DNA from 2 places in the Pseudonocardia spirodelae genome. Region 2 is predicted to be linked to the other one. Evidence: riboswitches for the same ligand, from Rfam matches in the RefSeq annotation. Region 2 holds a riboswitch; the other holds the start of a gene.
What was found. Region 2 has a riboswitch for cobalamin ahead of WJX68_RS12855 (hypothetical protein). Riboswitches for the same ligand answer to the same signal wherever they lie in the genome.
Positions count from the first base shown of each region.

Region 1: it holds a riboswitch for cobalamin, as region 2 does, so the genes downstream of both, WJX68_RS18740 (ribonucleoside-diphosphate reductase subunit alpha) here and WJX68_RS12855 (hypothetical protein) in region 2, are expected to answer to the same signal.

Region 1 covers NZ_JBBJUP010000016.1:7,357-11,939, forward strand. Annotated here, with positions in the region: gene WJX68_RS18720 (ABC transporter substrate-binding protein) at 1-588, shown strand, start outside; gene WJX68_RS18725 (four-helix bundle copper-binding protein) at 620-982, opposite strand; gene WJX68_RS18730 (class I SAM-dependent methyltransferase) at 1,093-1,863, shown strand; gene WJX68_RS18735 (hypothetical protein) at 1,896-2,282, shown strand; cobalamin riboswitch at 2,396-2,599, shown strand; gene WJX68_RS18740 (ribonucleoside-diphosphate reductase subunit alpha) at 2,731-4,583, shown strand, end outside.
Region 2 covers NZ_JBBJUP010000009.1:78,776-83,358, forward strand. Annotated here, with positions in the region: gene WJX68_RS12845 (4'-phosphopantetheinyl transferase family protein) at 1-16, shown strand, start outside; gene WJX68_RS12850 (DNA polymerase IV) at 13-1,464, shown strand; gene WJX68_RS12855 (hypothetical protein) at 1,467-1,835, opposite strand; cobalamin riboswitch at 1,871-2,058, opposite strand; gene WJX68_RS12860 (chloride channel protein) at 2,062-3,630, opposite strand; gene WJX68_RS12865 (MarR family winged helix-turn-helix transcriptional regulator) at 3,636-4,142, opposite strand; gene cobA (uroporphyrinogen-III C-methyltransferase) at 4,194-4,583, opposite strand, start outside.

The sequences.
Region 1 (4,583 bases), on a different contig from region 2:
GCGGGACGGGCCCCGGTGGCCCGGGACGTGGCCGGGGCGCGGGAGCTCGTCGTCGCGGCCGGGGCGTCGGGGCTGCGGGTGCCGTTGCTGTTCGACCCGTTCGACCCGATGTCGCGCCCCGCCGCGGACCTGGTGGCCGAGCAGCTCGCCGCGGCCGGGCTGCGGTGCGTCCCGCGCGAGCCCGACCCGCCCGATGCCGGGCCGACCCCGGGCATCCGGTTCCGCCGCGCCGCCGCGACCCCGGTCCCGCTCCACCTGCGCGCGGCCGCGGGCCCGGCCCCGGGCAGCGCCGACACCACCGCCGACACCACCGCCGACACCACCGCCGGCACGACCGGGGACACCGTCCCGTCGGCCGACGCCGGCCGGTCCGACGTGCGGGCCCTGCTCGCCACCGCGTCCCGCGTGCCCGACGAGGCACGCCGCACCGAGGCGCTGCACCGCGCGCTGGTGCTGCTGCGCGACCGCTCGACCGTCTGGTCCTCGGGCGACGAGCACGTCGGCGTCTCGGCCGACCTGTCCGGCGTCGAGCCGGCCCGGCCGGACACCGGGACCTGGGCCCGGTTCCACCGGATGCGGATGGGCTGACCGGCCGGCGCGACGTGCCCGGCCGTGCGGCTCAGGCCCCGGTGTGCTCGCGCAGCAGCGCCGCGGTCTCGCGGGTGGTCTCCGCGTGCAGCCGGCAGTGCTCGTGGTGGTCGGCGTGCGCGCCGCAGGCCGCGGCGGAGGCCTCGCAGGCCAGCGCGGCGGCCGACGCGGCCGCCGCGCCGACGGCCTCGTCCCCGGTACGACGGCCGAGCACGGCCGCGGCGGCGGTGCAGAGGTCGGCGGCGTCGAGGGCCAGCAGGACCTCGGTCTCCATCCCGCCGGAGGCGACCATCGCCGACGCGCAGGCGGTGCTCGCGCGGGCGGCGTCGTGCAGCTTCTCGACGACGGCGGCCGGGGTGGTGACGCCGGCGGCGTCCAGGACGTGGTGGCTCATGGTTCTCCCTCTCGTACCGGTTCTGCTGCGTGTCGCCGCGGGGGTACCCCGGACCGGCGCGTTCCCCAACCCCCTTCTTGACGACCACGATTGTCGCTAGCGTGGCCGTCGTGAGCGACGCGTACCTCGAGACCATGCGGCGCCTGTGGGCGGCCGCGGACTACCCGGCCCTGGCGGAGCGGCTCGCGCCCGCCGCCGTCGCGGTCGTCGACGCCGTCGGGGCCGGCCCCGGTGACCAGGTGCTCGACGTCGCGGCCGGGACCGGGACCGCGGCCACGGCGGCGCACGCCCGCGGGGCCGCCGTGCTCGCGACCGACCTCGCGCCGCGCATGGTGGAGCTCGGGCGCACCGCCACCCGCGGGTCGGGGATCTGCTGGCTGGAGGCCGACGCGGGCGCGCTGCCGCTGCCGCCCGCGTCGTTCGACGTGGTGCTGTCGAGCTTCGGGGCGATCTTCGCGCCGCGCCCGGACGCCGTCGTCGCCGAGGTCCGCCGGGTGCTGGCCCCGGGTGGCCGGTTCGGGTTCACCGCCTGGACCCCGCACGGGTTCATGGGCCGGATGACGCTCGCGATGCGCGCCCACACCGGGACGCCGGAGGGGACCGCGGACCCGCTGGACTGGGGCGAGCCGGGAATCGTGCGCGAGCGCCTGGCCGGGTTCGCCGACGTCCGCATCGAGCACCGGACCCTGCCGTGGCACTTCGACTCCCCGGCGCGGATGACCCGCTTCTTCCGCGACCACTCGCCCGCGCACGCGGCCACCGCAGCCGGGCTCGGAGACCGGGCGGACGCGATGTTCGCCGATGTCGAGGCGCTGGCCGGGCCGTCGGACGCCCCGGTCCGCCTCGAAGCCGAGTATCTCGTCGTCATCGCTATCATCTGAACAGTTCTTCAGACATCACGTAGGGTCGGGCCATGTCCGCACTCCCCGCCGTGACCGTCTGCCGGGGCTGCTGCTGCGGCTCCGGCCGCACGCACCCGGGCCTGGACCGCGCCCACCACGACGCCCTGCTCGACCGGCTGACCGACGGCGTCGCGGGGCACGCGCGGCTCCGGACGAGCGAGTGCCTGGGCCCGTGCGCGGACTCCGACGTCGTGGTCGTCGCCCCGGCACCGGCGGCCCGCCGCGCCGGGGCCCGGCCGGTGTGGCTGCGCGCCGTACTCGACGCGACGGCGGCCGACGCCGTCGCCGCGTGGGTCCGCGCGGGCGGGCCGGGCGCCGCGCCGCGGCCGCGCGTCCTCGACGCCCTCGTGTTCGCCCCCGGTCCGCGCGCCTCCGAGGAGGGCCGCACGGCCGGCTGATCGTCAGCGGGACGCGACCGGCACCGCACGCGACCGGCGGCATTCACGGTGCGTGACGCGGCACGCGGAACCGGAACCGATAGGGGGCTCGCCGCACGTCGAACCCCAGATGTAGTGTCCGGGGCGCTGGTGGTTCACCGGCCCGCACGGGCCGGTGAGGCAAGAGGGAACCCGGTGCGAGTCCGGGACTGCCCCGCAGCGGTGAACGGGAACGACCGCCGTCAACGAGCACTGGGAGTGATCCCGGGAAGCGACGGCCAGTAGGTCTGTGCAGTGCGCCCGTGAGTCCGAAGACCTGCCGCCGGTGCGTGCGCCGACCGGCGCGCGCTGCTCCGGGGCCCCGCGGGAGGGCGCCAGGGTGCGGTGGGTCGTCGCGTCGTGGGCGCCCTGCCGTCTCCTCGCACCGCCCCGCTCCCGGGGACGACGGCGACTCGCGAGGAGAGAGCCCGTGACGGCTTCCACCGCTGCACCAGCACCCCCGGCCCTGCGCGTCATCCGGCGCGACGGGTCGGAGACCGGTTTCGACGCCACCACGATCTCGGTGGCGATGACCAAGGCCTTCCTGGCGGTCGAGGGGGACGCCGGCGCGTCGTCGTCGCGGCTGCACCACCTCGTCGCCGGGCTGACCGACCAGGTCGTCGGCGCACTGACCCGGCATCCGTCGCACGCGGTGCACGTCGAGCAGATCCAGGACCAGGTCGAGCTCGCCCTGATGCGCGGCGGCCACCACCAGGTCGCCCGCTCCTACGTCCTCTACCGGGAGGAGCACGCCGCAGCCCGCGCGCCCCTCGAGCCGCCCGTCGCGGTCGTGCACGTCACCGGGGCCGACGGCAGCCGCGCCCCGCTGGACCGGGCCCGTGTCGCCGCGGTGCTCGACGAGGCCTGCGCCGGCGTGGAGGACGTGGCCCCGGGGCCCGTGCTCGCCGAGCTGGACCGCACCGTCTACGACGGCATCACCGCCGACGAGCTGGCCCAGGCCCTCGTCCTGGCCGCCCGCACCCTGGTCGAGCGCGAGCCCGCGTACTCGCTGGTGGCCTCGCGGCTGCTGCTGGACCGGCTGCGCGCCGAGGCCGTGTCGCACCTGGCCGGCACACCGTCCACCCCGGACCACGCGGAGATGGGCGCGGCCTACGCCTCCTACTTCCGCGACTACCTGCGGCACGCGATCGCGGTCGGCCTGGTCGATCCCGAGCTGGCGACCTTCGACCTGGAGCGGGTCACCGCCGCGATCCGCCCCGAGCACGACCTGCAGATCGGGTTCCTCGGCCTGCAGACCCTCTACGACCGCTATCTCCTGCACGAGCGCGGCGTGCGCTTCGAGCTGCCGCAGGCGTTCTTCCTGCGGGTCGCGATGGGGCTGGCGGTCCGCGAGGTCGACCGCGAGGCGCGGGCGGTCGAGTTCTACGAGCTGCTGTCGAGCTTCGACTTCATGGCCTCGACCCCGACGCTGTTCAACTCCGGCACCACCCGCCCGCAGCTGTCGTCGTGCTTCCTCACCACCGTCGACGACGACCTGGAGTCGATCTTCAGCGGCTACCGCGACAACGCGCTGCTGGCGAAGTACTCCGGCGGGCTGGGCAACGACTGGACCCCGGTCCGCGGCCTCGGCGCGCACATCCGCGGCACGAACGGCGTCTCCCAGGGCGTGGTGCCGTTCCTCAAGATCGCCGGGGACACCGCCGTCGCGGTGAACCAGGGCGGCAAGCGCAAGGGCGCCGCGTGCGCCTATCTGGAGACCTGGCACGTCGACATCGAGGAGTTCCTCGACCTGCGCAAGAACACCGGCGACGACCGCCGCCGCACCCACGACATGAACACCGCGAACTGGGTGCCCGACGAGTTCCTGCGCCGCGTGCAGGCCGACGGCGAATGGACCCTGTTCTCCCCGGACGAGGTCCCCGACCTGCACGACCTCTACGGCACCGCGTTCGCGCAGCGCTACCGCGCCTACGAGGCGGCCGCGGCGCGCGGGGAGATCCGGGTGCACCGCACGGTGCGCGCGGTCGAGCTGTGGCGGCGGATGCTGACCATGCTGTTCGAGACCGGGCACCCGTGGATCACGTTCAAGGACCCGTGCAACCTGCGCAGCCCGCAGCAGCACGCGGGCGTGGTGCACTCGTCGAACCTGTGCACCGAGATCACCCTCAACACCCGTGCCGGGCACGAGGGCGAGGTCGCGGTCTGCAACCTGGGCTCGGTGAACCTCGCCGCGCACGTCACCGCGGACGGGCTCGATGCCGACAAGCTGCGCCGCACGGTGACCACCGCGGTGCGGATGCTCGACAACGTCGTGGACATCAA
Region 2 (4,583 bases):
CCGCCCGCGCCGGTGAGCGCCGGCACCGACCGCTGGGTCCTGCACCTGGACATGGACGCGTTCTTCGCCTCCGTCGAGCAGCTGACCCGCCCCACCCTCGCCGACCGCCCGGTCCTGGTCGGCGGGGCGGGACCGCGCGGCGTCGTCGCGGGGGCCAGCTACCAGGCGCGGGTGTTCGGGGCCCGCTCGGCGATGCCGATGGGCCAGGCCCGGCGGCGCTGCCCGCACGCCACGGTCCTGCCGCCGCGGTTCACCCTCTACAAGGCGGTCTCCGACGAGGTCATGGCCGTGCTCGCCGAGCACTCCCCCGTGCTCGAGCCGGTGTCGGTGGACGAGGCGTTCGTGGAGCCGCCCGACCTGGTCGGCGCGACGCCCGGGCAGGTGCAGGAGTGGGGCACCCGGCTGCGGGCGGCCGTGCGCGACCGGACCGGCCTGCCCGCCTCGGTCGGCGCGGGCTCCGGCAAGCAGGTCGCCAAGATCGCCTCCGAGCTGGCCAAGCCCGACGGCCTGCGGGTCATCGCACACGCCGAGCAGGCCGCGGTGCTCGACCCGCTGCCCGTCCGCTCGCTGTGGGGCATCGGGCCGGTGTCCGGCGAGGCGCTGCGCCGGATCGGGATCGAGACGATCGGCGGGCTCGCCGCGATGGACGCCCGCGAGGTCGCCGGGGTGCTCGGCGGCGCGGTCGGCACCGAACTGCACCGCCTGGCCCGCGGCCTCGACGACCGCCCGGTCGCCCCGCGCGGCGCGGCGAAGCAGATCAGCGCCGAGACGACCTTCGACACCGACCTGACCGCGATGACCGCGGTGCACGCGGCCGTCGGGTCGATCTGCGTCGCGGTGCACCGCAGGCTCGTCGCCGACGGCCGGGCCGCGCGCACGGTCACGGTGAAGGCGCGCACCGGGGACTTCACCACCCACACCCGCTCGGAGACCGCGCCGTACGGGACCCGGGACCTGGCGACGCTGAGCGCGATCGCGCGCCGGCTGGCCGGGCACGCCGTCGGCGAGGGCGGGGTGCGGCTGCTGGGCGTGTCGGTCTCCGGCTTCGGCGACGAGCCGCCGCTGGCGCTGTTCGAGGCGGTCCCGTCCGGGTCCGGCTGGACCACCGCCCCCGCCGCGCCCGACGGCCCGGCCGACCCCGCCACCACCGCACCGGAGCCCTCCGACGACCTCCCCGGCGGCGTCCTCGGCGACCTCCCCGGCGGGCCGGGCCCGGCACCCCTCGCGCCCGGCCCGTCCCGCCCGGACCGCCCCGACCGCGAGCCGGACCCGGACCGCCCGTGGCGGGCCGGCGACGACGTCACCCACCCCGAGCACGGGCACGGCTGGGTGCAGGGCGCCGGGCACGGTCGCGTCACCGTCCGGTTCGAGACGGCCGCGACCGGCCCCGGCCGCACCCGCACGCTCGACGCCGCCGACCCGGGCCTCGTCCGTGCCGACCCGCTGGGCAGCTGGCGGGCCTGACCTCAGCCGATCAGCGGGCTGCGGTGCGGCGGGGCGACCCGGGTACCGGGGGTCGTCACCACCAGGCCCGGGACGGCGCGGGAGAGCCCGTCGAGCACCGAGCCGAGCGCCGGGTCCGCGGCTGGGTCACCCTCGACGAGCAGGACCGCGGGCCCGCCGCCGCAGCGGGCGGCGATGCGGGCGACGGCGTCGCGCGGGACGACCCGCTCGACCCGCCACGCCTCGGCGTAGAACAGGGCGGTCGACTCGGCCTGCGGGAAGACGAACACCGTCCCCGCGCCGGCGAGCAGGTCCGCGGCCGCGGACGCGGCGGTGCCGGGTGCCCCGGCGTCGGACGGGGCCGTGCCGAGCACGACCAGGGCGTCGCTCATCGTGTCCTCCTCGAGGGTCCGCGCCCTCACCAGTGGGAAGTCCTACGACGACGGACAGTCTCCTGGCTCCCGGATCGACACGCCCTCCCCGGCCTTCCCGCCCGCGGGGGGCGGTGGCGCCGGGTGGGGAGGGCACTCCCCGGTGACAGTGGCGGGACCGCGCCGGACTCGCACCGGCTTCCTGCCCCGTCGTCGTGATGAGCCCACCACGGCGCCGGGGAGCCGGTCAACCGGTACCGGCGGACCGCACACCGCGCAGATGGTCGAGGACGTCGTGCTCGGCGAGGCTCCCCACCGTCTCGCCGCCGTCCAGCACGGCCAGCGCGTCGCCGCGGTGCGCGGCGAGCACCCCGAGGACGTCGTGCACCGGGGAGTCCGCGGTGAGCACCGGCAGCGCCGGGTCGGGTGCGACCGGCCCGGCCGGCCGCATGACCTGGGCGACGGTCACCCGGCGCAGCGCCTCGTCGGTCGGGGTGTCGGCGGCGAGGTCGATGCCGCGGCGCAGCAGCTTGAGCGTGTAGATGTTGTCCCGCGACACCAGGTGCGACAGCCCGGTGGCCAGCACGACCGCCGCCATCAGCGGCAGGATCAGGGCGTAGTCGCCGGTCAGCTCGAACACGATGAGCACCGCGGTGATCGGAGCGTGCGCGGCCCCGGCGAACACCGCGGCCATGCCGACCAGGCCGAACGCGCCGGGGTCCAGGTGCATCCCGGGCAGCAGGGCCGCCGCGGCGAACCCGAACGCGGTGCCCACGGTGCCGCCGATGAACAGCGACGGCGCGAACACCCCGCCGGAGCCGCCGATGCCGATCGTCAGCCCGGCCGCGAGGATCTTCCCGACGACGAGCAGCAGCAGGAACCCGACGACGTAGCGGCCCTCGACCGCGGCCTCCAGCACCGGGTAGCCGACGCCGTACATCTGCGGCAGCGCCAGCAGCAGCCCGCCGAGCAGCAGCCCGCCGACGGCCGGGCGCAGCCACTCGGGGCCGCGCCACACCGCGTCGCAGGCGTCCTCGACGACGTAGAGGATCCGGGCGAACGCCCAGCCCAGCAGGCCCGCGAGCAGGCCGAGCAGTGCGTAGAGCGGCAGCTGGGCGGGGCTGCCCAGGTCGAAGTGCGGCAGGGTGAGGATCGCGCGGTCCCCGGCGATCCCCTCGGCGACGACGTTCGCGGTCACCGAGCTGATGACCAGCACCCCGAAGGCCTCCGCGCTGAACGAGCGCAGGATCAGCTCCAGGCCGAACACCACCCCGGACACGGGCGCGTCGAAGGTCGCGGAGATCCCGCCCGCGGCGCCGCAGGCGACCATCAGGACCAGCCGGGTCGCCGGCACCCGCAGCCACTGCCCGATCGCCGAGCCGAGCGCGGACCCGATCTGCACGATCGGGCCCTCCCGCCCGACCGAGCCGCCGGTGCCGATGCAGATGCCCGACGCCAGCGCCTTCACCCCCGCCACGGTCGCCGGGATCCGCCCGCCGCGGCGCGCGACGGCGAGCATCACCTCGGGCACACCGTGCCCGCGGGCCTCCGGCGCGAAGCGCTGCACCAGCGGGCCGTGGACCAGGCCGCCGACGACCGGGGCGAGCAGCAGGAACCACACGCCCAGCCACGGCAGGTGGGGTGAGGCGACGCGGCCGGCGTCGGAGTAGTCGTCGCGGCCGGTGACCAGCCACGTCACGCCGAGGATCAGCTCGTGGAACAGCACCGACCCGATGCCGGCGCCGACCCCGATGATCAGTGCCAGCCCGACCAGGCCGGGCCGGCTGCCGACGAGCGCGCCGTGCAGCGCGCGCACGGCCCTCACCGCGCACCCCCCTCGGTCCCCAGCGGCGCGACGGCCCAGTCGGTCTCGCCGACCTCGCCCGCGGCGTCGGCGAAGCGGCGCAGCGCGTCGCGGACCGCGACCCGCTCCGCGGCGGGCAGGGTCGCGAGCAGCCGGTGCATCTCGGCGCGACGCAGCCGGGTGACCTCGTCGACCAGGGCGCGCCCGGCCGGGCTCAGGACGAGGGCGACCTCGCGGCGGTCGTCGCCGGTACGGGCCCGCTCCACGAGGCCGCGCCCGACCAGCCGGTCGCACATCCGGGTCGCCGTCGACGCCGACACGGCCAGCGCGGTCGCGAGGTCGGCCGGGCGCCGGGTGCCGTGCTGGGCCAGGACGACCAGCGCGCGGTACTGCGGCAGGGTCACCTCGCCCGCGCTCCCGCCGGACGGCTCGCCCGCGGCGGCCAGCGACCGGGCCACCACGGAGAGCATCGCCCGGCTCGCGGTCATCACCGCGTCGACGACGTCATCGATCTCGTCGGTCATGCGCCGACCATTGCACACTGCAAGCTTGCAGTGTGCAATGAGTTGCCGGGGTCACCCCCCGACGGGCGCCCGCAGCCCGGCCACCGGCCCGACGACCACGATCGCCGGCGGGCTGACCTCCTGCTCGGCCGCGACGCGCTCCGCGGTCTCCAGCGTCGCGCGCACCGAGCGCTCGATGCGGGTGGTGCCGTCCTGCACGATCAGCACCGGGGTGTCGGCGGGGCGGCCGTGGGCGATCAGCGCGTCGGCGAAGCGACCGAGGCGCTCCACGGCCATCATCAGCACGATCGTGCCGGTCATCCGGCCCAGCGCCGCCCAGTCGGTGAGGCTGCGCGGGTCGTCCGGGGCCACGTGCCCGGACACGACGACGATCTCGTGCGCGACCCCGCGGTGGCTGACCGGGGTCCCCGCGACGGCGGGCGCGGCGAACGCGCTGGTGAT